DNA from 2 places in the Paraburkholderia sp. GAS42 genome. Region 2 is predicted to be linked to the other one. Evidence: riboswitches for the same ligand, from Rfam matches in the RefSeq annotation. Region 2 holds a riboswitch; the other holds the start of a gene.

Region 1 (3,407 bases), on a different contig from region 2:
AACGGCCAGCTAGCGGAAGCGCACGACATCACGCCAGAATTCAGGCGTGACAGAAATTCAAGGGGAGAGAAATGCGGACGCGCGAAAAACTAGCGCTTGCGGGTGGGTTTGCCTGGGGCGGCGGGAGGGGCGGCCATTCGCCGGAACTCTTCGATCACGTCTTCGAATTCGGAGACGTCCTCGAAGCGCCGGTAGACCGAAGCGAAACGGACATAGGCGATCGTATCGAGTTCGCGCAACTCGTTCATCACGAGTTCGCCAAGGCGCTCGCTGCGCACTTCCCGTTCGCCGCTGCCGAGCAGCTGGTATTCAATGCGCGAAGCCGCCGCGTCGACTGCGTCGGCAGCAACCGGGCGCTTGCGCAGCGCCAGTTGCATGCTCGCGATAATCTTGCGGCGATCGAATTCGGTGCGGCTGCCATCCTTCTTGACGACCGACGGCAACGCCAGTTCGACCCGCTCATACGTCGTGAAACGTTTGTCGCAGGCCGGGCAGCGACGGCGCCGACGAATCGCGGCGCCGTCTTCGGACACGCGCGAATCCACTACCTGCGTGTCGTCGTGCCGGCAGAAGGGGCAGCGCATGGCTGGTTAGCCGTACACCGGGAAGCGCTTCGTCAACCCGGCGACCTGCGCGCGCACGCGTTCGATCGTGGCCGCATCTTCCGGGTTGTCGAGCACGTCGGCGATCAGATTGCCAACCAGTTCCGCTTCCTTCCCACCGAAGCCGCGGGTCGTCATGGCCGGCGAGCCGAGACGCACGCCGCTCGTGACGAACGGCTTTTCCGGATCGTTCGGAATCGCGTTCTTGTTGACCGTGATATGCGCTGCGCCGAGCGCCGCTTCCGCAGCCTTGCCCGTGATGTTCTTCGCGCGCAGGTCGACCAGCATCACGTGGCTTTCGGTGCGACCCGACACGATGCGCAGGCCACGCTTCACGAGCGTCTCAGCCAGCACGCGCGCGTTGTCGGCCACCTTCTGCTGGTATTCCTTGAATTCCGGCGACAGCGCTTCCTTGAACGCGACAGCCTTGGCGGCGATCACGTGCATCAGCGGGCCGCCCTGAATGCCCGGGAAGATTGCCGAGTTGATCTGCTTTTCAAACTCGGCCTTCATCAGGATCACGCCGCCGCGCGGGCCGCGCAGGCTCTTGTGCGTGGTCGTCGTGACGAAATCGGCGTGCGGCACCGGGTTCGGATACACGCCCGCGGCGATGAGGCCAGCGTAGTGCGCCATGTCGACCATGAAATACGCGCCAACCGATTTCGCGATCTTCGACAGACGTTCGAAGTCGATGCGCAGCGCGAATGCCGAGGCGCCCGCGATAATCAGCTTCGGCTTGTGTTCCTGGGCGAGCTTTTCAGCTGCGTCGTAATCGATGTCTTCGGCTTCGTTCAGGCCGTAGCTCACGACGTTGAACCACTTGCCCGACATGTTGACGGGCGAGCCGTGCGTGAGGTGGCCGCCGTGCGCGAGGCTCATGCCCATGATCGTGTCGCCCGGCTTCAACATCGCGAAGAACACGCCCTGGTTCGCCTGCGAACCCGAATTCGGCTGCACATTCGCGGCTTCGGCGCCGAACAGTTGCTTGACGCGATCGATCGCCAGTTGCTCGGCGATATCGACGAACTCGCAGCCGCCGTAGTAGCGCTTGCCTGGATAACCTTCCGCGTATTTGTTCGTGAGTTGCGAGCCTTGCGCAGCCATGACAGCCGGGCTCGTGTAGTTTTCCGACGCGATCAGTTCGATGTGGTCTTCCTGACGGCGGTTTTCCTGCTCGATCACGTTCCAGAGTTCGGGATCGACGTTGGCGATGGTGCTTTTGGCTCTGTCAAACATACGGTTTCCGTTAAATGTGTTCAGGTTGACCGGATCGTGCGCCGAATTGTGTGCGGAAAGCGTAGCGGGTACGCGGCGCTGCTGGCGACTGGGCCAGCCATGACGTGGCGGATGAAGAAGTACCGTACACGCGAGGCAGGACAGCCACCGGCAGCGCAAAACATGGCGCGCGGATCACGGCTGCCCAGGCGAACGGCAAAAACGGCACCCTGCGCTTCACGGTGGGTTGTTCCACCTTGAACCCCAAAAGGGTTCTATCGCCAGTCACGCAGGGGTGAGCGCGTTAGTTTATTTGAAGCGCATCGAATAGGCAACCGCCCGAGAAGCCCCGTCGGGACAGGCCCCACGGGGTGCTGTTGCCGGCGCTGGCCGCCCCTGACCGCCGCGCACCCCGGCAGCTGTTGGCCCAGGGTCTTCCCTTGCCGCCGCGCCGCATTGGAAGTAGGCTTGGCACCTTCCGTTTTTCTCCACCGACCAGGGAGCAGCAATGATCGTCTTTGTTACAGGGGCTTCCGCAGGGTTTGGCGCCGCCATCGCCCGGGCTTTCGTCAAGGGCGGCCACAAGGTCGTCGCTACGGCCCGCCGCAAGGATCGCCTCGACGCGCTCGCCAGCGAACTCGGCGACGCGCTTCTTCCGCTCGAACTCGACGTGCGCGATCGCGCAGCCGTCGAAGCCGCGCCCGCGTCGCTGCCGGCGGAATTCGCCGCCATCGACGTACTTGTCAACAACGCCGGGCTCGCGCTCGGTCTCGAGCCGGCGCAGCGCGCGGAACTCGACGACTGGACGACGATGATCGACACCAACTGCACGGGCCTCGTACAGGTTACGCGCGCGTTGCTGCCGGGCATGGTCGAGCGCAATCGCGGTCACGTGTTCAACCTCGGGTCGGTGGCCGGCAGCTGGCCGTATCCGGGCGGCAACGTGTATGGCGCAACCAAGGCCTTCGTACGCCAGTTCAGTCTGAACCTGCGCGCCGACCTCGCCGGCACGGCCATCCGCGTGACGGACATCGAACCGGGCCTGTGCGGCGGCACCGAATTCTCGAACGTGCGCTTTCGCGGCAACGACGAAAAGGCGGCCAACGTCTATCAGAACGTGCAGCCGCTGACCGCCGAAGACATCGCCGATTCGATCTACTGGATCGCGACGCGGCCCGCTCACGTCAACATCAACACGATCGAACTGATGCCCGTCGCGCAGTCGTTTGCGGGCCTTAGCATCCATCGGGGCTGAGCGGTACCAGGTGGAACGTGCACCCAAAATCGGGATACCGGCGCGCGTTCCGGTAAAATGCGCGCCATGGATATGTCTATCAGCCAGCCCGGCACGGAAATCGGCTTCATGTGGCCAATCCGCGTGTACTACGAAGATACCGACGCCGGTGGCATCGTTTTTTACGCAAACTACCTGAAGTTTTTCGAGCGGGCGCGTACCGAATGGCTGCGCGCGTGCGGCGTGGACCAGACCCGGCTAGCGGATGAAGCCGGCGCGATCTTCATCGTTCGTAGCACCGCGCTCGACTATCGCGCGCCGGCCCGCCTCGACGATCTGATCACCGTCGTCAGCCG
Region 2 (3,407 bases):
GTTTAACCCCTTGCTTCGCGAAGGACATAATAGCGATTTTATTAGTCATAAAAAGCCGGCCCGGAAATTGTTGCGCCATCGAGGGGCAAGTCGCGCCGATGAGCACGCAATCTGTGCATCCGGTCGAATGGCTGCAAGCGCCTGTCAGTAAGGGATATGCGGCAGTGCGTCACTGACCGGCATGGCACGCCGCGCATGCGGACCCGCGTGTTTCAAAGTGTTCCCGAAAGTAATAAAGCGCGTTTACCGAAAAAATGCTTGCCTGAAAAAAATTCGATTGTTAATCTTGGCAGGCATTTTAAAATCTAACATCAATCCGGTGATCGGGATTGAAGACGAAGGCTGGTTTTGTGAACGACAGTGCGTAAATCACGGTTCACGTTCAAAGTCGCATAAGGCCAGGGTAATGGCCACGGCAATTCCGCTTCGACCGTTTCATCCGTTTCACCGATTCAGCCAGATTGACGTTCAAGACCAGACTGTCGATTCTGCTGCTGCTTGACCGGCGTTCGCCATCGCGCGGCGTCGAGTCGCAAACAGCGACGTATAGTTCGCTGCCGCTTCACGCAGAACAGCACCGACAGCTGGACGCAATCGATGTTTTCGCACCGGGGATACTTATGCTGAGCGCTACCCTCGACACTACTGATACGCCGCAACCCGACTCGCACCGCGTCGGCGATGTGGTGACCCTGAAGTCAGGCGGCCCGCGCATGACCGTGACGCATGTCGGTCCCGTCGCGCTGGCGGAAGGGGACTGGCTCGTCTGCCAGTGGTTCGACGAGCAGGGCGAATTGCGCCAGGACGTATTCGCTTTCGACCGCGTGCGGCCGGAGCCGCGCTCCATTCCGGCAGGCTCCGTACAACTGCAGCAGTTCGCGCGATTCGGTTACGGACGCTAAGCCTTCGCGCTATCGACGCGCCTCGGTCGCCATCCTGACCGCAAGCCCGGCGAGCACTGTTCCCATCAGCCAGCGCTGAATGACCATCCAGGTCGGACGCTGCGCGAGAAACATCGCGATCGATCCCGCCATCACGGCGGCGATTGCGTTGATGGTGAGGCTCATCGCGATCTGCACGACGCCGAGCGTCAGCGATTGCACGAACACACTGCCGTGCTGCGGATCGATAAACTGCGGCAGCAGCGACAGATACAGCACCGCGATCTTCGGATTCAGCAGATTCGTGACGAAGCCCATCGCGAAGAGTTTGCGCGGGCTGTCGGCGGGCAGGTCGCGGACCTGAAACGGCGAGCGTCCGCCCGGCTTCACGGCCTGCCATGCGAGCCACAGCAGATACAGCGCGCCGCCGAAACGCAGCGCGTCGTATGCGAAGGGCACAGCGAGCAGCAGCGCGGTAATACCCAGCGCCGCGGACAGCATATAAAACACGAAGCCCAGCGCCACGCCGCCAAGTGAAATCAGGCCGGCCGTGCGGCCCTGGCAGATCGAGCGCGAGATCAGATAGAGCATGTTCGGGCCAGGCGTAAGCGCCATCCCGAGCGAGACAAGTCCGAAAGTCAACAGACTGGAAAGATGCGGCATTGCATGGCTCCGTAAAAATTAGTCGATAGCGCGGAGTGATCCACAACGATCAGGCAATGCCCAGGCGCGCGGCAAAAACGTGAGGAAAACGCGTGCGGAAACACGTCATGAAAAACCCACGGTCCGCGTTCCCCGATGGTGTCTCCATCTTGCAGCGCCAGTTGCGCGGACCCAGCCATTATTCCATGCGCCAGCGTTTTGCGTAAAAACGCGCGCAGACAGGCCGGCGTTCAGCCCGACTCAACGCCGTAGCGGCCTGAAAAACCGGCGGATTTCCTCAGCCAGCAACGCAGGTTGCTCCATCGCGGCGAAGTGCCCGCCGCGCGGCATGTCGGCCCATTGCGTGAGATCGAACACGCGTTCGATCCACGATTGCGGCGGCCGGCTGATTTCCTTCGGAAAGCGCGCGAAGCCAAGCGGCGGACGCACCCGCTCGCCATGTGCAAAACGAAGCGGCTTCAATCGCATCTCCCAGTAAAAACGCATCGATGACGCGATCGTCTGCGTATACCAGTAGAGCGAGAGATTCGTCAGCAGTTCGTCTTTCGAAAACACGCTTTCGATGTCGCCATTGCAGTCGCTCCACGCGCGAAATTTTTCGATGATCCATGCAGCAAGCCCCGCAGGCGAGTCGTTCAACGACGTGGCAAGTGTCTGTGGCTTCGTACTGTGCACATGCGCGTAGCCGCCTTCGAGCGCGGCCCACATCGCTTTTGCATCGAGAAAAGTCTGTTCACGCGGGGTGATGGGGGGATCGTCGGCGGTGAGCGGTGGCTCATACGAACTCGGCAAATAATTCAGATGGATGCCGTCGACGTGCTGCGGATGCCGGTACGCGAGCGCGATCGACACAGCCGCGCCGAGATCGCCGCCCTGCGCACCGAAGCGCTCGTAGCCGAGTCCGTGCATCAGTTCGGCCCATAGATCCGCAGTCGCGAACGCGGACGTGCCGGGCTTCACGGGTCGCTCCGAAAAGCCAAAGCCGGGCAGCGAGGGCACCACGATGTCGAACGCATCGGCCGGGTCCGCGCCGACCGATGCCGGATCGCACAGATGCGGCAGCAGTTCCATGAATTCGATGAACGACCCCGGCCAGCCGTGCGTGATAACGAGCGGATACGGTCTCGGTCCGACGCCACGCCGATGCACGTAGTGGATATTCAGCCCGCCGACCTGTGAGACAAACTGCGGCTCGCGGTTCAGGCGCTGCTCGGCGGTACGCCAGTCGTAACCGTTCGCCCAGTGATGCGCGAGTTCGCGCACGTACGCAGGATCGACACCGAGCGCCCACGGCGCGCCGTCGTAGTGATCGGGCCAGCGCGTATGCTGCAGCCGTGCGCTGAGCGCCATGACCTGCGTATCGGGGATCGCAATCAGGAACGGTGTCACCTGCATCGGGCCTCTCCGGTCAGTGCTGCGTGGCTACTTCGTCGACCGGTCGCGCGTCGAGGTGCGCGAAGCGCGCATCTGCACGCGTTCGATCAGATTCTTCGAGAAACCGCGCATGGTCACGATACGCCGTGTCGCGACCACCTCGCCCGCGACGTTGGCCGGCGGATTCGGCTGAAGCGCCCAGTAAAGCGCGAGCAACCAGCCGAACACCGTCCATCCAAGCACGGCATTGAAGAGCGCAATGACGAGCAGATCATGGCGCTTGCGGCGGTCCGCGAGAATCGCCGGCAGGAAATAAACCGCGAGCGCGACGGCGGCCCCGATGATCTGAACGATCAGGCTGATTCCCATGAAGCAGCTCCCGGAAGCGTGACGTATCGAGTCATTGTCGCGCGAACATCGTCATTGTGCAGCGGTTCCGTCGAACGCATGAAGTGCTTTATGAAACGTTTCGTGATCGCCGCGCGAGGA

The links. Region 2 has a riboswitch for ZMP and ZTP ahead of P3T16_RS20045 (LysE family translocator). Riboswitches for the same ligand answer to the same signal wherever they lie in the genome.
Region 1: linked by a shared signal. The riboswitch ahead of glyA (serine hydroxymethyltransferase) and the one ahead of P3T16_RS20045 (LysE family translocator) in region 2 are both predicted to bind ZMP and ZTP.

Annotation. Positions count from the first base shown of each region.
Region 1 covers NZ_JBNDML010000006.1:237,869-241,275, forward strand. Annotated here, with positions in the region: gene nrdR (transcriptional regulator NrdR) at 90-584, opposite strand; gene glyA (serine hydroxymethyltransferase) at 591-1,838, opposite strand; ZMP/ZTP riboswitch at 2,014-2,116, opposite strand; gene ydfG (bifunctional NADP-dependent 3-hydroxy acid dehydrogenase/3-hydroxypropionate dehydrogenase YdfG) at 2,326-3,072, shown strand; gene ybgC (tol-pal system-associated acyl-CoA thioesterase) at 3,130-3,407, shown strand, end outside.
Region 2 covers NZ_JBNDML010000013.1:112,414-115,820, forward strand. Annotated here, with positions in the region: gene P3T16_RS20040 (YodC family protein) at 621-902, shown strand; gene P3T16_RS20045 (LysE family translocator) at 912-1,544, opposite strand; ZMP/ZTP riboswitch at 1,596-1,719, opposite strand; gene P3T16_RS20050 (epoxide hydrolase family protein) at 1,785-2,939, opposite strand; gene P3T16_RS20055 (superinfection immunity protein) at 2,967-3,287, opposite strand.